DNA from 2 places in the Caballeronia sp. 11_S32 genome. Region 1 is predicted to be linked to the other one. Evidence: predicted binding sites of a transcription regulator. Region 1 holds the regulator's gene; the other holds the start of a gene.
What was found. The regulator FliA, encoded in region 1, starts transcription of late flagellar genes. The targets are predictions, from matches to a motif close to CTAAAGTTTNNNNNNNNNNNGCCGNTA.
Positions count from the first base shown of each region.

Region 2: motA (flagellar motor stator protein MotA) is a predicted target of FliA. The motif match lies at 5,548-5,574, and genes of this name have one in related genera.

Region 1 is NZ_JBXOWH010000003.1:317,372-331,729, reverse strand. Features, by position in the region: gene putA (trifunctional transcriptional regulator/proline dehydrogenase/L-glutamate gamma-semialdehyde dehydrogenase) at 1-2,840, shown strand, start outside; gene AC1Z32_RS13120 (branched-chain amino acid ABC transporter substrate-binding protein) at 2,941-4,089, shown strand; gene AC1Z32_RS13115 (NYN domain-containing protein) at 4,154-5,032, opposite strand; gene AC1Z32_RS13110 (cytochrome b/b6 domain-containing protein) at 5,254-5,781, opposite strand; gene AC1Z32_RS13105 (PepSY domain-containing protein) at 5,800-6,063, opposite strand; gene AC1Z32_RS13100 (thiamine pyrophosphate-binding protein) at 6,143-7,849, opposite strand; gene flhF (flagellar biosynthesis GTPase FlhF) at 8,147-9,934, shown strand; gene AC1Z32_RS13090 (MinD/ParA family ATP-binding protein) at 9,927-10,829, shown strand; gene AC1Z32_RS13085 (RNA polymerase sigma factor FliA) at 10,848-11,579, shown strand; gene AC1Z32_RS13080 (diguanylate cyclase domain-containing protein) at 11,584-12,678, opposite strand; gene AC1Z32_RS13075 (Rieske 2Fe-2S domain-containing protein) at 12,870-13,898, shown strand; tRNA gene AC1Z32_RS13070 (tRNA-Arg) at 14,166-14,241, opposite strand.
Region 2 is NZ_JBXOWH010000004.1:588,984-603,341, reverse strand. Features, by position in the region: gene AC1Z32_RS28805 (response regulator transcription factor) at 1-491, opposite strand, end outside; gene AC1Z32_RS28800 (MFS transporter) at 1,016-2,308, shown strand; gene AC1Z32_RS28795 (MFS transporter) at 2,424-3,887, shown strand; gene AC1Z32_RS28790 (hypothetical protein) at 3,933-4,100, shown strand; gene AC1Z32_RS28785 (hypothetical protein) at 4,182-4,454, opposite strand; gene AC1Z32_RS28780 (helix-turn-helix domain-containing protein) at 4,586-5,404, opposite strand; gene motA (flagellar motor stator protein MotA) at 5,669-6,541, shown strand; gene motB (flagellar motor protein MotB) at 6,572-7,552, shown strand; gene AC1Z32_RS28765 (SDR family oxidoreductase) at 7,627-8,418, opposite strand; gene fabG (3-oxoacyl-[acyl-carrier-protein] reductase) at 8,440-9,180, opposite strand; gene AC1Z32_RS28755 (MFS transporter) at 9,207-10,553, opposite strand; gene kce (3,5-dioxohexanoate:acetyl-CoA acetone transferase) at 10,622-11,560, opposite strand; gene AC1Z32_RS28745 (AraC family transcriptional regulator) at 11,716-12,741, shown strand; gene AC1Z32_RS28740 (cupin domain-containing protein) at 12,764-13,096, opposite strand; gene AC1Z32_RS28735 (Nramp family divalent metal transporter) at 13,152-14,358, opposite strand, start outside.

The sequences.
Region 1 (14,358 bases):
TCGACGCGGAAGAAGCGGACCGTCTCGAACTCTCGCTCGACCTGCTCGAAGCGCTGTGCTTCGATCCGGAACTCGCGGGCTGGAACGGCATTGGCTTCGTGGTGCAGGGTTATCAGAAGCGCTGCCCGTTCGTGATCGACTATCTGATCGATCTCGCGCGCCGCAGCCGTCATCGTTTGATGATCCGCCTCGTGAAGGGCGCGTACTGGGACACCGAAATCAAGCGCGCGCAGGTCGATGGCCTCGAGGGCTATCCGGTCTACACGCGCAAGATCTACACCGACATCTCGTACCTCGCGTGCGCGAAGAAGCTGCTCGGTGCGCCGGATGCCGTCTATCCGCAATTCGCGACGCACAACGCGTTCACGCTTTCCGCGATCTATCACCTCGCGGGACAGAACTACTATCCCGGCCAGTACGAATTCCAGTGCCTGCACGGCATGGGCGAGCCGCTCTATGAAGAAGTGACCGGCCGCGACAAGCTCAACCGCCCGTGCCGCGTGTATGCGCCGGTCGGCACGCACGAAACGTTGCTCGCGTATCTCGTGCGCCGCCTGCTCGAGAACGGCGCGAACACGTCGTTCGTGAACCGCATCGCCGATGAATCCGTGCCGGTGAAGGACCTCGTGCGCGATCCGATCGACGAAGCGCAGCAGATCACGCCGCTCGGCGCGCCGCACGCGAAGATTCCGCTGCCGCGCCAGCTCTACGGCAACGAGCGCTCCAACTCGATGGGCCTCGATCTCTCGAACGAGCATCGACTGGCGTCGCTGTCATCGGCGCTGCTTGCGAGCGGGAATCATCCGTGGCGCGCGGAGCCGATGCTCGAAGGCGGCTTCGTCGGCAACGGCATCGCGCGCGACGTGCGCAATCCGTCGGATCTGCGCGATCTCGTCGGCACGGTGGTGGAAGCGTCGTCCGAGCAGGTGAGCGCCGCGATCGCGAATGCGGTCGCCGCCGCGCCGATCTGGCAGGCGACGCCCGTCGAAGATCGCGCCGATTGCCTCGCGCGCGCCGCCGATCTGCTCGAAGCGCAGATGCACACGCTGATGGGCCTCGTCGTGCGCGAAGCCGGCAAGTCGCTGGCGAATGCCATCGCGGAAATTCGCGAGGCCATCGATTTCCTGCGCTACTACGCCTCGCAGATCCGCGCCGAGTTCTCGAACGATACGCATCGTCCGCTCGGTCCGGTCGTGTGTATCAGCCCGTGGAACTTCCCGCTCGCGATCTTCATGGGTCAGGTCGCGGCCGCGCTCGCGGCGGGCAATCCGGTGCTCGCGAAACCCGCCGAGCAGACGCCGCTGATCGCCGCGCAAGCCGTGCGCATTCTGCGCGAAGCGGGCGTGCCCGCGGGCGCGGTGCAACTGTTGCCGGGCAACGGCGAAACCGTGGGCGCGGCGCTGGTTGCCGATGCGCGCACGCGCGCCGTGATGTTCACCGGCTCGACGGAAGTCGCGCGCCTCATCAACAAGACGCTCTCCGAGCGCCTCGATCCGGACGGCCGCCCGATTCCGCTGATCGCCGAAACCGGCGGCCAGAACGCGATGATCGTCGATTCGTCGGCGCTCGCGGAGCAAGTGGTTGCGGACGTGCTGCAGTCGTCGTTCGATTCGGCCGGCCAGCGCTGCTCGGCGCTGCGCGTGCTGTGCCTGCAGGACGACGTCGCCGATCGCACGCTCGAAATGCTGACCGGCGCGATGAATCAGCTGGCGGTCGGCAATCCGGATCGCCTCTCGACGGACGTCGGTCCCGTGATCGACAGCGACGCGAAGCGCGGCATCGATGCGCATATCGCCGGAATGCGCGACAAGGGCCGCAATGTCACGCAACTGCCGCTGCCCGACAACTGCGCGCAAGGCACGTTCGTGCCGCCGACGCTCATCGAGCTCGACAGCATCGACGAACTGAAGCGCGAAGTGTTCGGCCCTGTCCTCCATGTGGTGCGTTACCGCCGTTCGAACCTTGATAAACTCCTCGACCAAATTCGCTCGACCGGTTACGGATTGACGCTCGGCATCCATACGCGCATCGACGAAACCATCGCGCATGTGATCGCTCGGGCGCACGTGGGCAACATCTACGTGAACCGCAACGTGATCGGCGCGGTGGTCGGCGTGCAGCCGTTCGGCGGCGAAGGGCTGTCGGGCACGGGGCCGAAGGCGGGCGGCGCGCTGTACTTGCAGCGTCTGCTGGCGAAGCGCCCGACCGGCTTGCCGAAGTCGCTCGCGAGCACGCTCGTGGTCGATCAGGCTGCCTCGAAGGACACGCCCGCCGCGGCGCTCACCGCGTTGCGCGACTGGGCGATCGGCGAACGCGATCCGCAGACGGCCGCGCGCTGCGACGGCTATCTGCAGCATGTAATGGCGGGCGCGACGGCGGTGCTGAACGGTCCGACCGGCGAGCGCAACACCTACACGCTCGGCGCGCGCGGCACGGTGCTGTGCGTAGCGGCGACGGCGAGCGGCGCGCGCGCGCAACTGGCCGCCGTGCTCGCGACGGGCAACAAGGCGTTGTTCTCGGGCTCGGCGGGCGAGCAGCTGACGGCATCGCTGCCGGCATCGCTCAAGCCGTTCGCGTTCGTGAAGAAGGCGGGCGACGTCAATGCCGACTTCGACGCCGTGCTGTTCGAAGGCGACAGCGATGAACTGCTGTCGCTCGTGAAGGAAGTCGCGAAGCGTCCGGGACCGATCGTATCGGTGCAGGGCGTGGCTGCGGGAGCGTTCGCCGACGCAGGCCACGACGGCGAAGACTACGCGCTCGAACGGCTGCTGACGGAACGCTCGGTGAGCGTGAACACGGCGGCGGCGGGCGGTAATGCGAATTTGATGACGATCGGTTGAGTTATCCCTCGAGCGCTCGATTCAAACGAATTCAAACAAGCGGCAGCGGGCACGGCGATCCCGGCACAAGCTGCCATCCACACTGGAACCAGGAGAAGCTATGAAGCACACGATGACCAAGCTGGCAGTAGCCATGACGCTCGCCGGCCTCTCGGTCGCGGGGACCGCTGTTGCGCAGCAAGCCGAGGAAGTGAAGGTTGGTTACGCAGGACCGTTGACGGGCGCTCAGGCGCACTACGGCAAGGACATGCAGAACGGCATCACGCTCGCCGTCGAGGATTTCAACGCCACGAAGCCGGTGATCGGCGGCAAGCCGGTTCGCATCGTGCTGAATTCGGCCGATGACCAGGCCGACCCGCGCACGGGCACGACCGTCGCGCAGCGCCTCGTCGATGACGGCATCAAGGGCATGCTCGGCCACTTCAACTCGGGCACGACGATCCCGGCTTCGCGCATCTACGCGAACGCGGGCATCCCCGAAATCGCGATGGCAACGGCGCCCGAATACACGACGCAAGGTTTCAAGACGGCCTTCCGCATGATGACCTCCGACACGCAGCAAGGCTCGGTCGCAGGTGAGTTCGCGGTGAAGAACCTCAAGGTGAAGAAGATCGCGATCGTCGACGACCGCACGGCTTACGGCCAGGGTCTCGCCGACCAGTTCGAGAAGGCGGCGAAGGCTGCGGGCGGCACGATCGTCGTGCGCGAGTTCACGAACGACAAGGCCGTGGACTTCAAGGCGATTCTGACCAAGATCAAGTCGACGAACCCGGACCTCGTGTACTACGGCGGCGCGGATTCGCAAGCCGGCCCGATGGTCAAGCAGATGAAGACGCTCGGCTTCCGCGCGCCGCTGATGGCGGGCGAAATGGTGAAGACGGACACCTTCCTGAAGATCGCGGGCGACGCTTCTGACGGCACGGTGGCATCGCTCGCCGGTCTGCCGATGGACGAAATGCCGGGCGGCGCGGACTACTCGGCGAAGTACAAGAAGCGCTTCAACGAAGACGTGCAGACCTACTCGCCGTACGCATACGACGGCGCAATGGCGATGTTCACGGCGATGAAGGCGGCTAACTCGACGGATCCGGCGAAGTACCTGCCGTTCCTCGCGAAGACCGACATGCAGGGCGTGACGGCGAAGCACCTGTCGTACGACTCGAAGGGCGATCTGAAGAACGGCGGCATTACGCTGTACAAGGTCGTCGGCGGGAAGTGGACGACGCTGCAGAGCGTGGGCGGCAAGTAAGGCGAGCCTGCTAACGCAGGCTTGACTCCAACGGCCCGGTCCGCGTTTGCGGCCGGGCCGTTTGTCATTGGGTCGTCCGGACCTTCACGGCAGCCGGACCTTTGTGCCCCATGCCTTTCAGGAAGCTCACTTCCATGCCTTTGTAGAGCTCGTCGAAATCGGTGTCGATCAATGCCGAGCAATAGAAAAACAGGTTTTCCCTGGCGCCCTCCGGCGTGATGAACCCGTATCCGTTTTGCACGTGGGCGATGGTCCCGACTTTCCAGTCGTCATCGTGGTCTGCGCCGATGGATTGCGCCGCGCTCTTGCGGCGCTGAAACAGCGAGCTCAACGCTTCTTTTTCCTCTCCCTGCGCGCTGTCCATCCGGTCGATCACGTCCGACATCATGACCGGATACTTCGCCTCATTCAGGAGCAACTGGCTCGGCCGCGTGCCTTTCTGCTCTCCGCTTGCCGTGTCGTAGGCGAATGTCCAGCCGAGCACCAGCACCGGCATGCCGAGTGCCTTGAGCTTGCGCGCGAGCTGAATATAAGCGGCGTCACCGGCGATGAGCGCGATGACGTCGAACCGTTGATGCACGGCCATATCGAACGCGTCGAGCGCGAGCCATATGTCGATGCTGCCTTCTTTGCCCACGAAATTCACCGGCATGTAATGCGTGGTGACACGTTCCTTCATCAGGATGTCGTCGAGCACGCGTTCGTCGTATAGCGTCTCGGATGCCTTCTCCATGTTTTGCCGAGCCGAGAATCGCTCGCGAAAGTAATGTGCTTCGGTGATCTGGCAATCAGCCGAATCGATGCCTTCTTCGCCGGCGAATTTGTAGCGGATGTATTCGTGAAGCCCGCGCACCGAAATCCACGCGTTCTTCTTGTTGTGGTGCATGTAGTACTTTCGGACAAGGTCGAGATAGTTGCCGTCATAGAACACGCCGACTCTCATGAATCGTCTTGTAGGATTTGACATTGCCTGACACGTTGAAGGAGGCTCAAGGAACGTGCTCCTCCAGGGAGCAGGACAAATATTGACGAGTGACGGGCGTGAAATCAATACTAAGAAATGCTTACTAACTCAGCGGGATATAGTTTTGGGAGAATAAATAAAGCTGACCGGCATGGATTCACGTTTTCCGGCAGATAATCATCAGGAATCTGGATGAAAAATCAGCTTTCCGGAGTCGTATTCCGGCGCTTATAGCCGGTCACCATCGCCCGAATAAGATTTTCCCGCGTCCAGAAACTCATCAGCACCGCTGCGGCGACATGCACGCAGACGCACACCTCGAGCGCGATGGAAAGCCACGTGTGAATGTCCTGCGGCCACTCTTCGCCCCAGAACGCATCGAGACGCATGGTCCAGCCCGACACTGCGAGCCCGAGAATCAGGAGCCACAGAAAGAGCGCCATCAACCCGCCGAGCGGATTGTGCGAGAGGTGATGCAGCGGTTTGCCCGCGGCAAGCGAGCGAAGATAGCCGATGAGATGCGAGGGCGTCGGCCACCACGCGGAGAAGCGCGCTGGCCGCGATCCGACGAATCCCCACGCGATGCGCGCCACGACGAGCCCCGCCGCGGCATACCCGAGCAGCCGATGTGTGGCATCCGTCGGGCCGAACAGATTCCAGAGGACGATGCCCGCGACCGTCCAGTGCGTGAGCCGGACACAGCGATCCCAGACTTTCACGGGCGTCATCATCGAAAAGAGAGACGCTTACTCGACTTCCGACTTCACGACGGCCAGCGTCTTCGTGTCGTAATAGATCTCGACCTTCTTGCCGTCCTTGTTGTGGCCGTAGATCTCGTAGCAGTTTCCGTCGACCTTGAACTTGCGGATCTTGTAGCCCTGCGCTTCGAGCTGCGCCTTGGCATCCGATTCCTTCATCCACTCGCTCTTCGGGTGCGCCGTGCAGTCCGCCTTCGCGAACGCCGCGCCCGAGAAACCCAATGCCAACGACAAAGCCAGAACCTTCAGCATCGCTAACTCCCAATGGTTTTTGAACTGGCTACTCTACTGCCACCGGGAGTGTGCTGCAAGAAGATTGAAAGTTTGTCGCTTAGCGCTGGCCTTGCTGGCGAATTTGTTCGAGTGTCGCGCCCGGCGTGCTCTGATCCTGTGGAATACGGATTTCGATCAGCGCCGGCAGACCGGAATTTCGCGCGCGTTCGAACGCGGGCATGAACTGATCCGTCGTCTCGACGAGCTCGCCGTGCGCGCCGAACGCGCGCGCATAGGCGACGAAGTCCGGGTTCGTGAGCCCGGTTCCGTGCACGCGATTCGGGTAATGGCGCTCCTGATGCATGCGGATCGTGCCGTACTGCGCGTTGTTCACGACGATGAAAATCACCGGCAACTGATATTGCATGGCCGTGGCGATTTCCTGGCTCGACATCATGAAGCAGCCGTCGCCCGCGAACGCGATCACCGTGCGCTCCGGGTAAAGCGACTTCGCGGCAATCGCGGCGGGCACGCCATAACCCATCGCTCCGCTCGTCGGCGCGACCTGCGAACGGAAGTGCCGATACGAATAGTGCCGATGCAGCCACGTCGCGTAATTGCCCGCGCCGTTCGTGAGGATCGAATCGGCGGGAATTGTTTCCGCGAGCTGACGCATGATCTCGCCGAGCTGTACGTCGCCGAGCATCGGGCGGGGCTTGCGCCATTCGAGGTACGCGGCGCGCGCGGTCTCGACTTCGCCGCCCCACGCGATGTTCGCGGGGGGCGTCAGCGCGGCGAGCATCGACGCGATTTCCGGCATGCCCGAGACAATTGGCAGATCGGCGCTGTACACGCGCCCGAGCTCCTCCGCACCCTGGTGCACGTGGATGAGCGTCTGCTTCGTCTTCGGGATGTCGAGCAGCGTGTAGCCGCCCGTCGTCGATTCGCCCATGCGCGGGCCGAGCACGAAGAGCACGTCGGCGTCGCGCACGCGCGCGGCGAGCGCCGGATTGATGCCGAGACCGACATCGCCCGCGTAGTTCGGATGCTCGTTCGAAAGCGTGTCCTGATAGCGGAACGCGCAGCCCACCGGCAGCTTCCATTGCTCGACGAAGCGCGCGAAATCCTGCGTCCCCTCGGCCGTCCAGCCGCTGCCGCCCGCGATCACGAACGGCTTCTTCGCGCTCGCGAGCACTTCGCGCAGGCGTTCGATCTGCGCCGCCGACGGCGACGCCGCCACGCGCTGATAGCGCGGCGCGGGCGGCGCGGCGTCGACCGTTTCGGTCAGCATGTCTTCCGGCAGCGCGAGCACGACAGGACCCGGGCGGCCCGACGTCGCCGTGTGAAACGCGTGGCTCAGGTATTCCGGCACGCGGCGTGGATCGTCGATCTGCGCGACCCATTTGGCCATCTGCCCGAACATCCGCCGATAGTCGATTTCCTGAAACGCCTCGCGATCCATGTGATCGCGGGCGCATTGGCCGATGAGCAGGATCATCGGCGTCGAATCCTGAAACGCGGTGTGCACGCCGATCGACGCGTGCGTAGCGCCAGGGCCGCGCGTCACGATCGCGATGCCCGGCCGCCCGGTCAGCTTGCCGACCGCTTCGGCCATGTTCGCCGCGCCCGCCTCGTGACGGCAGACGATCGTCTGAATCTGCGAGGTTTCGTCGTGCAGGGAATCGAGCACGGCGAGAAAGCTCTCGCCGGGAACGCAGAACACGCGTTCGACGCCGTGATGCACGAGCGCATCGACGACGAGGCGCGCGCCGGTGGTTTGACCTTGGGGAGCTGCGGATTGCGCGGAGGGGACAGCGGACGCCATGCGAAGAAGTCTCCTTGGAATGTCCGGACGCGTCTCGAGGCGAGCCGGATCGTGGGCGAACAGACCCTAGAGCTTACGCCGTCGCGCGCGTGTCCGGAAAAGCGCGAGACGGAATCTTTTTCCGAAGAGCGCGCCGTCGCGTTTCCATCAGCCGAAATACCCCTTTTTCTCACCCTTTATCCAGCGATGGACAAAAGGGGAAGTTCGCAATAATGGCCTCACTGAAAAGCGGGCACGGCAATGAGCCAGGCGGGCCCGCCTAGCAAAGATCGCAGTCTCACCTCATCGGGGGCAAGTTTGGACATTCGTAAATTCATCGGTGCGAACAGCCGCGACGCATTGCGCCAGGTTCGTGAAGCGCTCGGACCCGATGCCGTGGTGCTGTCGAATCGCACGCTCGATGACGGCTCCGTCGAGATCGTCGGCGTCGCGGATAGCGATATCGCATCGATTTCGCCCGCAGCGCAAGAGCAGGCAGTGCGCTCGGCCGGCACGTCGCGCGCCGCGCTGGCCGCCGCCGCCGCCGCCGCGATGCCGATGAAGCAGCCAGCCGCGAATCCGTATGCGAGCGGCGACGTGTTCTCGTCGGTCTTCGGCGCGAACACCGACATCGACGATGAAGAAGACCACGCCCGATCGAACGAAACCGCATCCGACGACGAAGCGCCGCGCACGATGGCCGATTCGAATCCGTGGCTGATCGAGCACGCGAAGCGCATCGCGCAGCAGGCGACGATGCCGTCGAACCGGCCGCTCACGGCATCCGCCGCGATCGCGCGCGGCATGGGCGTGCCGAAGACGGTGTCCGTGCAAGAGCCGCGCGCCGAACAAACGGCGGAAGCGGGCAAGTACGCGCTGCGTCAGCAAGCGCAGGCGAAGCGTGCCGAAGCAGCCGTCGAGTCGAAGGTCGAAACCCCTGACTGGGCTCGCGAAGCCGCGCAAGCCGCCGCGCGCCGCGCCGCGCAGAAGATAAACGCGAGCGCGCCGCGCGCCGATGCGCCCGCTGCACACGCTGCACACGCCGCGCCGGAAAGCGCGTTCGAAGGCCTGCCCGCGAACGCGGCGGCCGTCGTCACCGAAGCGATCCGCGCGCGCATGGAGCAGGTCGTCAACGAAACGGTGATGAACGAGCTCTCGTCGATGCGCTCGATGATGGAAGAGCACTTCTCCGGTCTCATGTGGGGCGAGCGCCAGCGTCGCAATCCGACGGGCGGCGCGCTGACCAAGCGCCTCTTTTCCGCCGGCTTCTCCGCGCAACTCGTGCGCATGATGATGGACAACATGCCCGAGATGGAGAGCGTGGAAGGCGCGCTCGAATGGGTTCAGCAAGTGCTCGAATCGAACATCCCGGTGATGGACAGCGAAGACGCGCTGATGGAGCGCGGCGGCGTGTTCGCGCTGATGGGCCCGACGGGCGTCGGCAAGACGACGACCACCGCGAAGCTCGCTGCGCGCTGCGTGATGCGCTTCGGCGCAAGCAAGGTAGCGCTGCTCACGACCGACAGCTACCGTATCGGCGCGCACGAGCAACTGCGCATCTTCGGCAAGATTCTCGGCGTTTCGGTGCACGCGGTGAAGGACGGCGCCGACCTCCAGCTCGCGCTGTCCGAGCTGCGCAACAAACATATCGTGCTGATCGACACGATCGGCATGAGCCAGCGCGACCGCATGGTCTCCGACCAGATCGCGATGCTGTGCGGCGCGGGTCATCCGGTGCAGCGCATCCTGCTGCTCAACGCGACGAGCCACGGCGACACGCTCAACGAAGTCGTGCAGGCCTACAAGAGCGCGCCGGATCAGCCGCCGCTCGCGGGCTGCATCCTGACGAAGCTCGACGAAGCCACGAATCTCGGCGGTGTCCTCGATACGGTCATCCGCTACAAGCTGCCCGTGCATTACGTGTCGACCGGCCAGAAGGTGCCGGAGAACCTGTACGTCGCGACCAAGCGCTTTCTCATCAAGAGCGCGTTCTGCATTCCGCGCGACGGCTCGCCGTTCGTGCCGCAGGACGAGGAAGTGCCGGCGCTGCTCTCGGCGTTGTCCGCGCGCGCCACGACCGACATGCATGAGGTGCGCTTTGGATAAGTTCGTGCTCGACCAGGCGGAAGGTCTGCGACGGCTCCTCACGCGCGCCGGTTCGCGCGTGGTGGCGGTCGCGGGCGGGCCGGCGGGCATCGGATGCACGTCGGCGGTGTTGAATCTCGGCGCGGCGCTGTCCGTGCACGGCAAGGACGTGCTCGTGATCGACGAGCATCGCGACGCGGGATCGGTGAGCCGCATGCTGGGCCTGTCCGATGCAGGCGCGCTCGCCGCGGTGATGTCGGGACGGCGCACGCTGGCGGATACCGTCGAGCGCACGCCGTTCGGCTTCTCGCTGATCGCGGCGCCGCGCGACGAGCGCATCGTTCACGACGCCGCGCAGTGCCGCGCCTTGCTCGACGGTCCGGCGGACATCGTGTTGATCGATGCGCAGCTCGATCGCCACGGCGCGCTGTCGACCCTCGCGGCGCAGGCGCATGACTTTCTCGTCGTGACGCGGGTGGCCGCGTCGGCGATCACCGAGGCGTATGCGTGCATGAAGCGCCTGCACTACGCCCACGCGATCGGCCAGTTCCGCGTGCTCATCAATCACGTGCAGAACCCGGCCGACGCGGCGGTCGCGTTCGACAACCTGTCGGGCGTCGCGAGCCGGTATCTGGCCGTGTCGCTCGTGCAGGCGGGGTATGTGTCCGAGGATGCGCGCGTCGCTCGGGCGAAGGAACTCTCGCGCTGCGCAGTCGAAGCGTTCCCGGCCACGGCCGCGGCGCGCGACTACCGCGCGATCGCGGCGGAGCTCCTGCACTGGCCGATGCGTCCCGCGCCTTATCCGGCGAAGACGGAGAGCCAGAGAAACGCGCGCATTCCGGTAGGCGACTCTGGTCACGGCGTGCGGGAAGCCTGGCTTTCCGAGCATGCAATGAGCAGCACGGCGTCGATGTGATCAAGATAGGTGACCAAGATGTATAACGCCCAAGGCAAACTCTCACAGTCGGACGTGCTGACGAAATATGCGCCGCTCGTTCGCCGGCTGGGGCTTCAACTCGTCGCCAAGATGCCGGCGAGCGTGGATCTCGACGATCTCATCCAGGCCGGCATGATCGGCCTGATGGACGCGGCGAGCCGCTACAAGGAAGATCAAGGCGCGCAGTTCGAGACCTACGCGAGCCAGCGCATTCGCGGCGCGATGCTGGATGAGCTGCGCGCGAACGACTGGCTGCCGCGCAGCATGCGCAAGACATCGCGCGAAGTGGAATCGGCGGTGCACAAGGTCGAGCAGAACCTCGGCCGCTCGGCGAGCGAGACGGAGATCGCGGAGCACATGAACATGCCGCTTCCCGAGTATCAGTCGATGCTGCAGGACTTGCACGGCAGCCAGCTGATCTACTACGAAGACTTCGACCGCTCCGCCGACGACGAGCCGTTCCTCGACCGTTATTGCGTCGACCGTTCGGATCCGCTTTCGGCGTTGCTCGACGACAGCTTGCGCGGCGCGCTGATCGAGGCCATCGACAAGCTGCCCGAGCGCGAGAAGCTGCTGATGAGCCTCTATTACGAACGCGGCCTGAACTTGCGCGAAATCGGCGCGGTGATGGAAGTGAGCGAATCGCGCGTGTGCCAGTTGCACAGCCAGGCGGTGGCGCGTCTTCGCGCGAAGCTGCGCGAGCAGGCGTGGACGGGCGTCGAGGCTTGATGCTTTAGTTCATTTCGAAGTCGCGCGTCTCGGCGAACACGGTCTTGCCTTCGCCGAGACTTTTCGCGCGATACATCGCGCGGTCGGCGGCGCGTAGCACGGCGGTCATGCCGGATTGATGCGCGGCCGTCGCGCTGGAAAGCAGGCATGCGCCGATGCTCGCCGAGACCGACACCGGCCGCTCCTGCACCGAGGTGATCGCGGCGAGCACCGAGTGAATGCTGTCGGCCATCGCGAGCACCGCGGCGGGATCGCGCACCTGATGCGCGAGCACGACGAACTCGTCGCCGCCCAGACGCGCGATGGTATCGGTCTTGCGCATGCGCTTGCCGAGCGATTGCGCGAAGGCCTGCAGCAGCATGTCGCCGACGGCGTGGCCGTAGGTGTCGTTCACTTCCTTGAAGCCGTCGAGATCGATGAGGAGGAGCGCGGTGGCGCTGTCGCCATCGGCTTCGGGCGCGGACATCGCGCGATCGACGATCTGCTCCAGCGCATAACGGTTCGACAGGCCGGTGAGCGGATCGGTCGATGCCTGACGCGCGAGATCCCGATTCGCGTTGCCGAGCCGGTCGACGAGCACGCTCAGATACACCGATGCGCCCAGCACGCTCAGGCCCAGCCCGATAGCGGCGGGGATATTCGCATGCCACCACGGCTGCCAGAGCGCGAGCGCCACGACGATGACGAGCGCCGTCGCGCATGAAACGGCGAGCGTGCGCTTGCCATAGCGGCATCCCGAGCCGATCAGAAACCAGAACATCACCCAGATGAGCGGCAGCCCGATGGCGCCGCCCGCGGCGAGCGCGAGCCCGAGCAGCGTCTGATCGGCGATGGTCGTCGCCGTGAGACGCTTCACCGAAGGCGAGCGCATGCGGCTGACGATCAAGAGCGTGACGGCGCCATAAGACACGTACAGCGCGACAATGCGCATGACCATCGATGCATCGTGCGACGGATGGAGCCACGCGTAGATGCCGTATGCCAGAAGAACCGCCGCACCCATCCAGACCCGCAGCGTGGCCTGCTCGCGTTCGGGATTCCGGTGCTCGGACCATGCGAAGGCATAAGCCCGGCGTGCCGGTTGATGCGCCTGCTCCATACTGAACCCCTGGATGGTGATTTCTTTCTTTTATCTTGCTGTTATGTACTGCGGCCCCGTCGCATGGCATCGGTGGGATGGAGTGGCATCGAATTGCACCGAGCGAGCGATCCGCTATTTTGCAACGTTTTGCGAAGACGCTGTGTTTCGTGTAAGAACGGCTTTCGAACGACTTTTTCCGATTCACCGTGATGCGCGACGAATCTTCCTCAGCCTCATTAACGGCCGAATGGCTGCCGGTCTGTAATAGCGACGACGTGCCGGAGGGCGGGGCGCGCGGGTTCATCGTCGCCGATGAGCGGATCGTCGTGTGGCGCGACAGCGTCGGCGCGGCGCACGTGTGGCGCGATTACTGTCCGCATCGGGGCGCGCAGTTGTCGCTCGGGCACGTGATGCGCGATCAGATCGTGTGTCCGTATCACGGATGGCGTTATGACATCGAGGGACAGTGTTTGCGGATTCCGTCGAATCCGTCGCTGCGTCCATCGAAGCGTGTCTGCACGACGACGTACGTCAGCGAGGAGAAGTACGGCGTTATCTGGATGTGCTTCGGCGAGCCTGCTCATGCGCTCGATTTTTTTCCCGAAGCCGCGATTCCCGGCGGCCGGCGCATCAATCTCGCGCCGCAGATGGTGAGGTCATCGGCGCCGCGCGTCGTCGAGAATTTTCTGGACATGGCGCACTTTTCGTTCGTGCACGAGGGCATTCTCGGCGAAGACGCGCATACGGAAGTGCCTGACTATGAAGTCCTTGTGACCGATGGAGGGCTGGAGGCGCGGCAGTGCCGATACTGGCAGCCCGCGGGCATTCCGGGGCAAGGCGGCGGCGCGATGATCGAGTATGTGTATCGCGTGAAGCGGCCGATGATTGCGACGCTCACGAAGATGGCGGGCGGTGGCCTGGGGGCGTTGCATATCATGCTGGCGGCATCGCCCGTGACGCAGACGGAGACGCGGGCGTGGCTCGTTTCCATCCACGAGGATGACACGACGCATTCCGATCAGGAGCTTTATGACTTCAACATGGAGATCCTGACGCAGGACACGCCGATCGTGGAGTCGCAGTGGCCTCGATGCCTGCCGCTCGATCTCGATGCGGAGTTGCATCAGCGCTGTGACCGGATGGCGGTGGCTTATCGCAGGTGGCTGGCGGGGATGGGGTTCGGGTGGGGGACGGTGCTTCGTGCGGCGCCGACCTCGGCTCTTTCTGGCAATCGTTGATCCAGGCGGATAGTCATATCGCGACGGCCACATTCGTTGATTCGGACTGCGGAATCGCTTGAGGATGTAAGCACCGTTTATCAGCACTGCCGTAGGCAGATCCCGTCTCGTGACGTGAAAACGCCCAAGGGTTCGGCGCGTCCTGGATAGGTGGACGGCGTACTGCCAAGGGGAACGACAGGAATATTATTCGAACCGGCGGATGGATGAGTCCGACAACACAACTGCGCGTGCTGGTTGTTGCCGATTTAGTTGAAGCGGAATTCTTGGCGCGCCCGGCTGGGATCGAACCAGCAACCCCTGCCTTCGGAGGGCAGTACTCTATCCATTGAGCTACGGGCGCATCGGAGAAGGGCTTGCGGGGGAAAGACACACGCCGAAAGTCGGCTGCAAGGCCCATGCGAATCCGAGAGGATACCTGTTTTCCATGACTTCGTCCATCGCACGGGGTCGAACGCGC
Region 2 (14,358 bases), on a different contig from region 1:
AAGAAAAGCTGCGCGAGGCGGAATTGCGTGCCGCTCAGCTGCACCGGCTTGCCGCGCACGGTCACGGTCTGCTGGCGGGCGTCGAAACGGTACGGGCCGACTTCGAGGCACGCGCTCGACGTCGCGGGGTACGCGCGGCGCAGGAGCGCTTCGATGCGCGCGCCGAATTCGCCCGGACGAATCGGATAGACGACGTAATCGTCCGCGCCGGCGGTGAGTGCGCAGACCACGTTGTGCTCGGCGCCGTCCGGCGTCGCGAACATGACCGGCACGCGCTCGCCAAAGCTCGAGCGCACGGATTTCAGCAGGTCCAGGCCGCACAGGCCCGTGGAATTCCAGTCGAGAATCAGCAGATCGACCGTCGAGCGGGACAGCGCTTTCGACAGCACGAGGCCGTCGCCGAACGTGACGCATGTGTGGCCGAGTCGTTTGACGACATCGCTGATGAGATTTCGATAGCTTGGGTCGGTTTGCAAAACGGCGACGCGCATGGTGTCTTACCTGATGAGTCCAAGGGACATGGGGCGGCGCCGTGCTTCAGGCGGCCGCCGGGCGTCTCGTCGCGGGATGAGACGGGATTCAAGCTGCGCATTCTGGCCAGCGGCTTGAACCTTTCCCATCGGACTCATCCGAATTGTCAACGCATGTGACGGCGCAGGCGCGCCACGGCGCGGCGTCTCATGCGCGCAACCATCTCGAAAATAGAACGACTTTTCTCTTTTGGCGCCCCTTTCATCCTGTAACATGCCGCGTTTGGCTCAAAAACTCCCGCTTCCGCCGTTTTACCGAGACGTCGTGTAGCAAGCTGCGCCGCGACTGTCCGTCGCATCCCGCAGCGCGGACGACGGGCGGCGGCTTCCGAATCCGCGCCCGCTGGGTCCTTGCCTGGCGCCTGGCGCGCCTCGCCCGGTCCTTCGCTTCGCGTCCACCCGGCGCGTCTAGTCACTCCCGCAGGGCAAAGCCTCGTTCCACCGCGCGCCACGCGTGGCTTTTCCACTCACGGGTTCTTTTTTCGATGCAGGCAACACCTCTGTCCGACGCTCCGCGCGCGGCGGGCCGTGCGCTCACGCGCGGCGATTACAAGACGCTCACGCTCGCCGCGCTCGGCGGCGCGCTCGAGTTCTACGACTTCATCATCTTCGTGTTCTTCGCGCCGGTCATCGGCCAACTGTTTTTCCCGCCGTCGATTCCTGACTGGCTGCGTCAATTGCAGACCTTCGGCATCTTCGCGGCGGGCTATCTCGCGCGTCCGCTCGGCGGGATCATCATGGCGCACTTCGGCGACCTGCTCGGCCGCAAGCGCATGTTCACACTCTCCGTGCTGCTGATGTCCATCCCGACGCTGCTGATGGGCATGCTTCCCACGTACGCGTCGATCGGCCTGATGGCGCCCGTGCTGCTGCTTCTGTTCCGCGTGATGCAGGGCGCGGCGGTGGGCGGCGAGGTGCCGGGCGCGTGGGTGTTCGTCTCGGAACATGTGCCGGGCCGCCATATCGGCTATGCGTGCGGCACGCTGACGGCCGGCCTGACGGCGGGCATCCTGCTCGGCTCGCTGATCGCCACGGCGATCAACAAGGCGTTCGCGCCCGCCGAAGTCGCCGATTTCGCGTGGCGCCTGCCCTTCCTGCTCGGCGGCCTGTTCGGCCTGTGCTCGGTGTATCTGCGCCGCTGGCTGCACGAAACGCCGGTGTTCGCCGAGTTGCAGAAGCGCAAGTCGCTCGCGGCGGAGATTCCGCTCAAGGCCGTGCTGCGCGACCACGGCCGCGCCGTCGTCATTTCGATGCTGCTCACGTGGATGCTGTCGGCGGCGATCGTCGTCGTGATCCTCATGACGCCGACGCTCCTGCAGAAGCAGTTCCACATCGCGCCGGCGACGGTGCTCGTCGCGAATTGCGCGGCCACGTTGTGTCTCACGATCGGCTGCGTGCTCGCGGGCGCGATCGCGGGCCGGATCGGCGCGGGCAAGACGATCTTCATCGGCGGGATTGCGCTCGCCGTGTCGTACTGGCTGATGTTCCAGCAAGTCGCGCTCGATGCCTCCGTGCTGTTGCCGTGGTACGCGTTCGCGGGCTTCACCGTCGGTGTGATCGGCGCGATTCCGTTCGTGATGGTGAAAGCCTTCCCGCCCGCCGTGCGCTTCTCGGGCATCTCGTTTTCGTACAACGTCGCGTATGCGGTGTTCGGCGGGCTCACGCCGATCGTCGTCTCGCTGATGATGAAATCCAGCCCGATGGCGCCCGCGATGTACGTCGGCGCGCTCTGCGTGGTCGGCGCGCTGACGACGCTGTTCATCAAGGAAGCGCGCTGATCCATTTTTAGCGCTTTCCTGAAAATGGCGCGCCGTTTGCTCGGCGCGCTTTTTTTTTCGCCCCGCTTTCACGTTTCAGGTCACGCCGAAACGTCGCACGCGCGACGCGCCTACGATGGGCGGCATGAACCCGAACCTTTCCTCCTCAGAAACGCATCTGTCCGCGCGGCAGATGCTCGTCGTCGCCGCGACCAGCGTCGGCTTCGTCGTCTCCCAGCTCGATGTGTCGATCGTGAATGTCGCGCTCGCGAGCATCGGGCACGATCTGGGCGCGGGCGTCGCGAGCCTGCAATGGACCGTCGACAGCTACGCGCTCGCCTTCGCGTCGCTCATGCTCTCCGCGGGCGCGCTCGGCGACCGCTTCGGCGCGCGGCGCCTGTTTCTCGGCGGGCTCGCGCTCTTCGCGCTGGCATCGCTCGCGTGCGCCTTTTCGCGCGATGCGCCGCAACTGATCGCCGCGCGCGCCCTGCAAGGCGTCGGCGCCGCCGCGATGCTGCCGAACTCGCTCGCGCTGCTCAACGCCGCGTGCGGCCACGACCGGCGCCTGCGCGCGCGTGCGGTCGGCCTGTGGACGGCGGCGGGCGCGGTGTCGATCGCGGCGGGGCCGATCGTCGGCGGCGTGCTGATCGCGGCGTTCGGCTGGCGCAGCATCTTCTGGGTCAACCTGCCGATCTGCGCGGCGGGCGTGCTCGCGACGCTCGCGTGGGTCGGGAAGATGCGCGCGCAGGACGCGCATCGCGCGCGCGGCATCGACTTGCCCGGCCAGACGCTCGCGATCGTCGCGCTGGCTGCGCTCGTCGGCGCGGTGATCGAACTGCGTCCGCTCGGGCCGGCGCACCCGCTCGTCGCGGGCGGCCTCGCGCTGGCGCTCGCGGCGGGCGGCGCGTTCATCGCGATCGAGCGCCGAAGCCGCGCGCCGATGCTGCCCCTTTCGCTCTTCGGCGAGCGCACGTTCAGCGCGGCCGTGGTCTTCGGCGTCGGCGTGAATCTCACCTACTATGGAATGGTGTTCGTCCTGAGCCTGTATCTGCAGCGCGTGCTCGGACACACGCCCTTGCAGACCGGCCTTGCGTTCCTGCCGCTGACGGGCGGCTTTCTCATCTCGAACCTGGCGAGCGGTCCCGTCGTGGCGCGCTTCGGCTCGCGCGGCCCGATGATCGCCGGCGCGCTCATCGATGCCGCCGGTTTCGCCGCGCTCGCCTTCGTCGATGCGACGACTCCCACCGCCGCGCTGCTCGTGCCCTTCCTGCTGATTCCTTCGGGCATGGGGCTCGCGGTGCCCGCGATGACGACCGCGCTGCTCGGCACCGTCGGCCAGCAGCGCGCGGGCACGGCCTCGGCGGTGCTCAACACCGCGCGGCAGGCGGCGGGCGCGATCGGCGTTGCGATGTTCGGCGCGCTCGCGGGTCATGGCGAAGCCGCCGCGGGCGCGAGCCATATCGTCGATGCGGTGCGGTGGTCGGCGGGCATCTCCGTCGCGCTGCTGTTGTGCGCCGCGCTGATCGCCCGTCATGTGCGCAATCCGGCGAACGAGATGCAGCGGGAACGGCCGTTGCATCGCTCAGGCGAAGCGCGCTGAAAACCGAGCCGGCGCGCACGCCATCGACTCTATGAGGAGAAAACCATGTCGACGATGCCCCGCTCCCCCGAGGAGCCGCGCGAGCCGGACCCGGACAAGCTGCTCGACCCGGACGCCCCGCCGAATCCCGAAGATCCCGACATGCCGGACGGTCCGGATTCCGCCACGCCGATCGTTCCCGCCGATCCGAAGAACGGCGAGCCGCGCATGTAAAGGCTGTGCTCCGTCACGCAAAAATGCCCGCGCGGCCTTCCAACCGCGCGGGCATTTTTGCGTAGTGTGCCACGAGAAAGACTACAGGCTGGTCGTCTGCACGGCGCCGGTTTCCAGCGCGCGCTCGATCAGCGCTTCCTGCTGCGCCTTGCGCACGGCATCGGCGACGAGGGTATCGGGCGCTTCGACCTCCGCCTTGATCGTGCCGATAATGCCGTCGGCTTCGACGATCACGAGCGATTCCGCCGAATCCGCGCGGCTGATGATGACGCGCACCGGGCCGCCGCCTTCCGCGATGCTCGCGCAGAACTGCATCTTTTGCCCGCCGATCACTTGCTCGAATGTTTGAATCATCGCTGCCTTCCGCGTTGGTTGGACAAAAGCTGACAAAGGCTGCGCGCCGTTCGCCGCGCAGCCTGCTTATCGATTGATTCGCGCACGTGCGCCAGGTTCAATTTTGTAAGCACGCGGGCAGCGATGCAAGTTCATCGTCGTGCGTCGGCGAGATTGCGAAGGATATCGGCAGTCGTGTCGTCGGCGGGAAAGAACGCTTCGATCGCGAGCTCCGACAAGGTGATATCGACCGGCGTGCCGAAAACCGTCGTCGTGCTGAAGAACGACAAGATGCCGTGCGGCGTGCGCATGCGCAAAGGCACGACGACCGGATCGGTCTCGCCGCGCGATGCATGCCCGGCATGCGCGGGCGCGGGGTACGCCTCGAGCTCGGCGAGCAGCGCGACGAGCGTCGCATCGCCCGAGACCTCGATCTGCCGGCGCAGCCGCGCGAGCAGATGCGCGCGCCATTCGTGCCAGTTATCGATGGCATCGGCGAGACCTTGCGGGTGCATCGACAGGCGCAGCACGTTCGCCGGCGGCGCGAGCAGCTCCGCATGCGCCGAAGCGACGAGCGGCGCGATAGCCGCGTTGGCCGCGATCATCGTCCAGTGACGATCGACCGCGAGCGCCGGATACGGCTCGTGCCCTTTCAGCACGAGATCGACCGCGCGCCGCGCTGCCGCGAGTTGCGGATCGGCGAGCGCGCGCTCGCGATACAGCGGCGCGTAACCTGCCGCGACGAGCAGCGTGTTGCGCTCGCGCAGCGGCACGTCCAGCCGCTCCGCGAGGCGCATCAGCATCTCGCGGCTCGGCAGCGAGCGGCCCGATTCGACGAAGCTCAGATGGCGCGTGGACACGTCCGCCTCGCCAGCGAGATCGAGCTGGCTCATGCGACGCCGCTGGCGCCATTCGCGCAGCAGCGCACCGACGGTGGAATGCGCAACGGGGAGTGCGAGGGTCGAGTTCATGCGAGCGATGTTAGACGAAGCCTAAGGGCGCGATCCATTACCTGCGACGTAAGCGGCGGCGCGCACGGCATTCGGCAGCAGATCGAACGAACGTAAGATTTACAGCGCAAACCTTTGCGCAGAAAAACTTGCGCGCGTCACCCTAAATGTCCGGTCGTTTCGAGCCGATAAGCCCCACAACAAGCGAACAATGCGTCGCGAGCCGTGCGCGTCTCAAGCCCGAGCACGCACGGCCCGCGGCGCGCGGATATTTGCGGAGAAAACATGTTTGTCATCATCGGATGGGTGGTGGTCATCGGCTCGGTGATCGGAAGCTTCATCGGCGTCGGCGGCCACCTCGCCGCGCTCGTGCAACCCTTCGAGCTGCTGTGTATTTTCGGTGCGGCGATCGGCGCGTTCGTCGTGTCGAATCCGACGCCCACGCTCAAGAAAACCTTGCAGGCCATTCCGAAGGTATTCAAGGGCGGCGGCTACACGAAAGAGAAATACCTCGCGCTGATCGCGCTGCTGTATGAACTGCTGCAAAAGGCGCGCAAGGAAGGGATGATGGCGCTCGAAGCCGATGTCGACGCGCCCGAATCCAGCCCGCTCTTCCAGAAGTACGAGCACGTGATGGCCGATCATCATCTGCTGGATTTCATCGTCGATTATCTGCGCATGATGTCGGCGGGCAATGTCAACGCGCTCGAAATGCAGGACCTGATGGACGAAGAGCTCGAAACGCATCACGCCGAAAGCTCGGTGGCCGCGAACGCGATTCAGAAGATGGCGGACGGCTTGCCCGCGTTCGGTATCGTCGCGGCGGTGATGGGCGTCGTGCACACGATGGGCTCGGTCGGCGCGGCGCCCGCCGTGCTCGGCGAGATGATCGCGGGCGCGCTCGTCGGCACCTTCCTCGGCATTCTGCTGGCGTATGGCTTCATCGGCCCGCTCGCGGATCTGCTCAACGCGAAGGGCGCCGCCGAGGCGAAGCCGTTCCAGTGCGTGAAGTCCGTGCTGCTCGCGTCGATGAACGGCTACGCGCCGACGGTCGCCGTCGAGTTCGGCCGCAAGGTGCTCTTCACCGCCGACCGTCCGAGCTTCAAGGAGCTGGACGACGCCGTGCGCGCCACCAAGATGCCGAAGTCGGCGTCCTAACCGATAAGCGCACGCAAGGGAGTTCCGCTCATGGCTGAGAAACCATCACGCGATCCGCTGCAGTCGGTGCTCGCGCCTACCGTCGTCGTGAAACGCAAGAAGAAGGCGCACGGTCACGGCCATCACGGCGGCGCATGGAAGATCGCGTACGCCGACTTCGTCACCGCGATGATGGCGTTCTTTCTGTTGATGTGGCTGCTCGGATCGACATCGAAGTACGACAAGGAAGGCATCGAGCAATACTTCAATACGCCGCTTTCCGCATTGTTCGGCAATGACGGCGGCGCTTCGGCGCATACGAGCGTCATCACGGGCGGCGGCAAGGATTTGTCGAGCTCGCGTCCCGGTGAAGGCAACAAGAGCCAGACGCAGCCGGTGCCGCAATCGATCGCGCGCGCGGCCGTCGCAACGGATGACCTGCAGAAGTTGCAGCAACTCAAGCAGAAGCTCATGGCGCTCATCGAGCAGATGCCTGCGTTGCGCGCGTTCAAGGATCAGATCCGGATCGCGATCACGAGTGAAGGACTGCGCATCGAGATCGTCGATTCGCTCAATCGGCCGATGTTCGCTTCCGGCAGTTTCAAGCTCGAAGCTTATGTGACGACGATTCTGACGAACATCGGCGCATCGCTGAACGATGTCGATAACCGCGTGTCGATCGCGGGGCATACGGATGCCGTGCCCTATTCCGGCAGTCAGACGGGCTATTCGAACTGGGAACTGTCGAGCGAACGCGCCAATGCGGCACGGCGCGCGCTCGTCGCGGGCGGGATGAAGGAGAGCAAGGTGCTGCAGGTGCGAGGTCTCGCCGATGTCCTGCCGCTCAACAAGGACGTCGTCGATGAGCCTACCAATCGGCGCATCAGTATTCTCGTGCTGAACAAGGCGGCCGAGCAGGCGTTCTTCCGCGATGGCGGGCGCACGACGGTGGATCAGACGCAGACCGTCGATGCGGCGATTCCGGCAGCGGTGGCGGTCAAGTCGAATGCGCCGGTGGCGGTGGTGAAGTAAGCGCGCCCTGCCCACGTGGGATGCAAGCGCCATGCTCGAGAGGGCATGGCGCTTTTTTTACGACCGCCGCGCGTTCAAAGATACTCGACGTTGCCGTCGACGCTGATCGCCTGTCCGGTGATGTTGCCGGCCGCGGGCGAGGTCAGGAAGAGCGTCATCGCGGCAATGTCGTCGATGGTGACCATGCGCCGCAGCGATATCTTCTTGAGATATTCGTCGCGCATGGCTTCGAATGTGATGCCCAGCGCCTCTGCGCGCGCGGCGATCACGCGATCCATGCGCTCGCCCTGGACCACGCCGGGCAGGATCGCATTCACGCGAATATTGCTCGGGCCAAGCTCGATCGCAAGCGACTTGGCCAGCCCGACGAGCGCCCACTTCGTGGCCGCATACGGCGTGCGAAACGCATAGCCGAGCCGCCCCGCGACCGACGACATCGTGATGATGCTCGCACGCTCGGACGTGTCCTTGAGCAAGGGCACGGCTCTGCGCAGAAAATAGAAATGACTGTTCAGATTGGTGGTGACGGTGCGCTCCCATTGCACGGGATCGAGTGCTTCGACCGGCCCCGTGGGGCCGGAGATGCCCGCATTGTTCACGAGCACATCGAGCCCGCCCATTGCTTGCCGGGTTCGCTCGATGACGACATCGACCTGATGCGGATCACCGACATCCGCGACGCAGCCGTGGAGGGAGACGTGCTTGCCGGTGAAATCGTCGATGGCGGCACTATCGACATCGCAGACGAAGACCTGCGCGTCTGCTTGCAGAAAGGCTTCCGCAATGCCCGCGCCGATGCCCGAAGCCGCGCCGGTGATCAGCACGCGCAATCCGGGTCGAGGTTTCAAAAGCTCGATTGCATTCATGTTCGTCGTGTCCGATGCCTGTCAGAGCGTCATGCCGCCCGATACTTCGATCACCGCGCCGTTGATATAGCTGGCTTCGTCGCTCGCGAGGAACGCGTAGACGTTGGCGATCTCTTCCGGCTTGCCGAGGCGCGCGAGCGGCACTTGCGCACGCATTTTGTCGAGCACATCGCCGGGGACGGTGGACAGGATCGGCGTATCGACGAAGCCCGGCGCGACCGCGTTCACGCGTATGCCTTTCGGGCCGAGCTCGCGGCTCCATGTCTTCGTGAAGCCGATCACGCCGAACTTCGCCGCCGCGTAGTTGGTCTGCCCGTAGTTGCCGTAAATGCCGACGACCGAGCTCGCGTTGAGAATCACGCCCGAGCCCTGCGCGATCATGCTGTCGACGACCGCCTGGCTCGCATGAAAGACAGCGCGAAGATTCACGTCGATCACGGCATCGAACTGATCGAGCGTCATCTTTTGCAGCCGTGCATCGCGCGTGATGCCCGCGTTGTTCACCAGCACGTCGATGCGTCCGTGCCGTTCGCGCACCGCCGTGACCATCTCGTCGACACTGCGGCGGTCGGACATGTCGATGCAAAAGGCGCTCGCCTCGCCGCCCGTCTCGCGGCATTGCGCGACGACATCGCTCACCGATGCCTGGTTCATGTCGCATGCCACGACCGTTGCGCCTTCTTGCGCGAACTTCAGTGCAGTCGCCGCACCGATACCTTGCCCCGCTCCGGTGACGACCGCCACCTTGTTTCCCAGTCTCATGGTTCCGTTCTCGTTGATTGTGTCAGTCACGAGCGCATGCCCGCCGCATTGCCGTTGTCCATCGGAGTCGATGCGCCCGCTTCGCGCCGAATCGCTTTCGCGAACACCGGCACGAGCGCAAGGCCGAGCACCGATGCCGCGACGATCACCAGAAAGCCCGAATCGCTGCGGCCCGTGAAGGTTTCGGTCATGCCGAAGAGATACGGCCCGACGAAGCCCCCGATCAGGCCGATCGTATTGATGAACGCAAGCCCCGCCGCCGCCTGAATGCCCTGAAGGCGCTTCATCGCGATGGCCCAGTACGAGGGCAGCACGCCGCCGCCGAAGAATGCCGTGACGGCCAGCAGCACCATGCGCCCCGCCGGGTTCGCCGTCGCGATGAACGCGCAAGCGCCCGCGACGAGCCCCGCAGTCAGGATGCCGAGATACACGCAGTCGTTGCCATGACGGCGATGCAGGCGCGGCAGAATCAGCACGCCCAGCAGAAAACCGACGCCGACGCTCGCCGACAAGAGCCCCACGATGAACGGCGTCTGGATATGCATCTGCTGGATGATCGCGGGCGTGAAGAAGTACAGACCGACGAAGGCCACCTGATTCAGGAAATAAATCAGGCCGATGAGCACGGTCGTCGGCCGCTTCAGCGCGGCCAGCCAGTCCGCCGACGTGAGTTCCGGGTGCCCGTGCGTATCGATCACGGCGCGCGCTTCGAGCGCCTGCGCTTCTTCGGGCGTGAGCCAGCGCGCATCGCGCGGACGCTCCGGCAGCTTGAAGTACAGCAGCACGCCGGCGAGCACGCTCGGAATCCCTTCGATCATGAACATCCATTGCCAGCCATGCAGTCCGCCGATGCCGCCGAGCTGCATCAGCGCGCCGCCGATCGGATTGCCGAGCACGAGCGCGAGCGCCGGCGCGGTATAGATCCAGCCCACCGCGATCGGCCGGTCCTCCGGCGCGAACCACAGCGTCACCATGTACATGAGCGCGGGAAAGAGCCCCGCTTCGGCGATGCCGAGCAGTACGCGCAGCGCATAGAACGACCACTCGCCCTGCACGAACATCATGGCGGTGGAGAGGATGCCCCAGCTCACCGCGATGCGCGCGATCCAGCGCCTCGGTCCCACGCGATGCGCCGCGAGATTGCTCGGCACTTCGAGCAGCGCGTAGCCGATGAAGAAGATGCCCGAGCCGAGGCCGTATGCCGCCGCGCTGATGCCCACATCGGCGGCGAGCTGCATCTTCGCCAGCGCCACATTGGTGCGGTCGAGGAAGGACATGAAGTAGATCGCGCACATGAGCGGGATGAGCCGCAGCATTGCCGTGCGCGTCGCGGCGCGATGCAATGCGTCGATACTTGATTTGACGGTATCCATGTTGTCTCCGTTTGGATCGGCTGCTCTTGTCGTGCGATGGCAGCGTGGGTCGATTGATTGAGAAAGCGTCAGAGCGTGACCTTGTCGCGCCCCTTGAGACCGAGCATCGCGCGCGCATCGTCGGGCGTTGCGATGTCGAACGAAAGCGCTTCGAGAATGCGGCGGATCTTGCGCACCTGTTGCGCGTTCGATTCCGCCTTCACGCCCCTGGCGATATACACGCTGTCCTCGAGACCGACGCGCACGTTGCCGCCGAGGATGGCGCTCATGGTGACGAGCGGCATCTGATGACGCCCGGCGCCCAGCACCGAGAAGTGGTAGTTGTCGCGCCCGAACAGGCGATCCGCCGTCGCGCGCATGACGGTCATGTTCTCCGGGTCCGCGCCCATGCCGCCGAGAATCCCGAACACCGACTGGATGAAGAACGGCGGCTTCACGAGCCCCTGATCGACGAAATGCGCGAGATTGTAGAGATGGCCGAGGTCGTAGCATTCGAACTCGAAGCGCGTGCCTTTGCCGCCGAGTTCGAGCAGGATGTGCCTGATGTCCTTGAAGGTGTTGCGGAAGATCATGTCTTCCATGCCTTCCACGTAGTCCTTCTCCCAGCCATGCCGCCACGACGAAACCTTCGACGCGAGCGGATGAATCGAGAAGTTCATCGAGCCCATGTTGAGCGAGCACATCTCAGGCGCCGCGTGGAGCGGATAGGCGAGCCGCTCTTCGAGCGTCATGCGCGTGCTGCCGCCCGTCGTGATGTTGATGACCGCATCCGTCGCTTCGGCGATGGCGGGCACGAACTGCCGGAATACATCGGGGCTCGGCGTCGGACGGCCATCGGCGGGATCGCGCGCATGCAGATGGATGATCGCCGCGCCCGCCTCGGCCGCTTCGATCGCCTGATCGCGGATTTGCGCCGGCGTGATCGGCAAATGCTCCGACATCGTGGGAACGTGCGTCGCGCCGGTCACGGCGCATGAAATGATGACCTTGCGGTCTGCCTTGCTCATCTTTGCTGTCCTCGTCTCCATGCCTGCACTGGACCGTCCCGATGACGGACGGCGGCTTGTGACGGTCATATTATTGAGCTAGCATCCCTTTCGTAAGGTCATTTTCGGACACGCGGGAGTCCCGCGAGGACATTGTGAGTCTTGGGAGGACAGTCATGTCGGTCAACCGGCCACCGCTCAACGAGCGCATGTATGCGCCGTACAAGATCGCCGCGCTGGTGGAGGTGCTGGCCGCGCAGGGCATCGCGCCGGAGGACAGCCTGCGCGGCAGCGGCGTCAGCGTGGAGGCGTTGCAGGACGCGTCGGTGCTCACGTCCATCGGCCAATACGCGACCGTGTGCAAGAACGCCGTGTCGCTGTCGCGCGATCCGGCCACGCCGTTCAAGGTCGGCGGAAAGCTGCACTTGTCGGCTTACGGCATGTACGGATACGCGCTGATGTCGTGTCTTTCCCTGCGCGATTACTTCAAACTGGGCGTCAAGTACCATCGGCTGGCCACGCCGATGGTCGCGATCGAATGGACCGAATATCCGGACCGGATGGTCTGGACGTTTCCCGATGCTTTCATGTCGAGCCCGTCGCGCGAGTTGCGCGAATTCGTCATCGAGCAGCAGTACACGCAGCATGTCACGCATCTTCAGGATGTCGCGGGCGGCGTGTGTCCGCCGCTCAAGGCGTGCTTCTCGTATCCGGCGCCCGCGCATGCGAATATCTATCCGGACTATCTGGGCTGTCCGTGCTACTTCGATCAGGAGCAATGCGAGCTCATCTACGACAGCGCGATACTCGACCGCAAGCCGCAACTCGCGCATCAGCTCACTTCCACATTGCTGCAGGAAACATGCGACCGGCTGATCGGACAGGCGAAGACATCCAGTGGGGTATCGGGCGAGGTCTACCAGATTCTGATGAGCACGCCAGGCGTCTTTCCCGGCATGGAGGCGGTCGCGGAGACCATGCACATGACGACGCGCACGTTGCGGCGGCGGCTCGAAGCCGAAAGCACTTCGTTTCTCGCCATTGTCGACGACGTGCGGCGCTCGCTCGCGCTCGAGTATCTGAAGACGACCAAGATGAGCACGGACGATGTCGCGATGCTTCTCGGCTTCAGCGATACGGCCAATTTCCGGCGCGCGCTGAAGCGCTGGACGGGCAAGGGGCCCGGCGAACTGCGGGGTTGAAACGCGGGAGGCGAGCCGCCATTCAACGCGCGTAATAGATCGCAAGCCAGACGGTCGGCTCTTCGCCATGCGTCCACGCGACCCGATGCCGGCAATGCGGCTCGATCAGCACGTAGTCGCCCGGACGCATGTCGTGCAGCGTCGAGTCCTCTTCGAACTCGATCGCGGCCGCACCCGAAAGCAGCACGACCCATTCGGCGCGTGAGTCGTCGTACCAGAAGCCTTCGGGGCTCGCGTGCCCCATCGACACGATACGCTCCACGTTCAGGCGCTGCCCCGTGACGATCATGTCGATCCGCTCTTCGCCGCCGCCCTTCGCTTCGAAGCTGAACAGGTTACCCGTTTGAAGTTGCATGGCTCGACCTCACGTGAACTGTCGCTTCACCGGCGCGCGCGCCGTCATGACCCTCTCACCGCACCCACTCTCCAACCGTCTGCACCACGAGCCAGACATTCGCCGCGCTGATCACCGCAAACAGCGCCCACGCGACGAGCTTCATGTGCGGCCTGTTCGCGAACGCGCCCATCAGAGCGCGATCGCTCGTCATCCGGATCAGCGGATATAGCGCGAACGGCAACTGCAGACTCAACACGACCTGGCTCGCCACGAGCAGCTTCCCGACCGCGCCATTGCCCATCACATACACGCCGATCAACGCCGGCACGAGCGCGAGCGCCCGCGTGATGAAGCGCCGCTGATAACACGGAATCTTCAGCCGCAGGAACCCTTCCATGATGACCTGCCCCGCGATCGTTCCGGTAAAGGTCGAACTCTGCCCTGAAGCGAACAGCGTCACCGCGAAGAGAATCGCCGCGAGCCCCGTCCCGACGATAGGCGCAAGCAGCTTATAAGCGTCCTCGATTTCGGTGACTTGCGTATGCCCCGTCGCATGAAACGCCGACGCGGCAAGAATCAGGATAGCCGCATTGATCAGCAACGCAAGCGCGAGCGACACGATGGTATCGAGCCGCGAAAGATTGATCGCCGACGCGAGGCTCTTCGCATCGCGATCGACCACCCGCGTCTGCACGATCGACGAATGCAGATACAGGTTATGCGGCATCACGGTCGCGCCGAGAATCCCGATCGCGAGATAAAGCGGCTCGCGATCGCTCAACGCATGGATCGACGGCACGAGCCCCGCCGCGACCGAAGGCCAATGCGGCTTCACGAGCGCGAGCTCGACGACATAGCCCACGCCGATCGTCGCGATGAGCCCGAGCATGATCGCTTCGAGATCGCGAAAGTTCTTGCCCTTCAGGCCCAGCACGATGAGCGTGTCGAACGCGGTGAGCACGACGCCCCACATCAGCGAGACGCCGAACAGCAAGTGAAACGCGAGCGCGCCGCCGAGCACTTCCGCCAGATCGCACGCGATGATCGACAACTCCGCGAGCATCCATTGCACATTCGCGACCGGCTTCGCATAGCGCTCGCGCGATAGCTGCGCGAGGTCTTTCCCCGTGACGATGCCAAGACGCATCGAGAGACATTGCAGCACCATCGCCGCGAGACTCGACAGCAGGACGACGAAGAGCAGGCTATAGCCATAGCGCGATCCGGCTTCGATATCCGTCGCCCAGTTGCCGGGGTCCATATAGCCGATGGAAATGAGC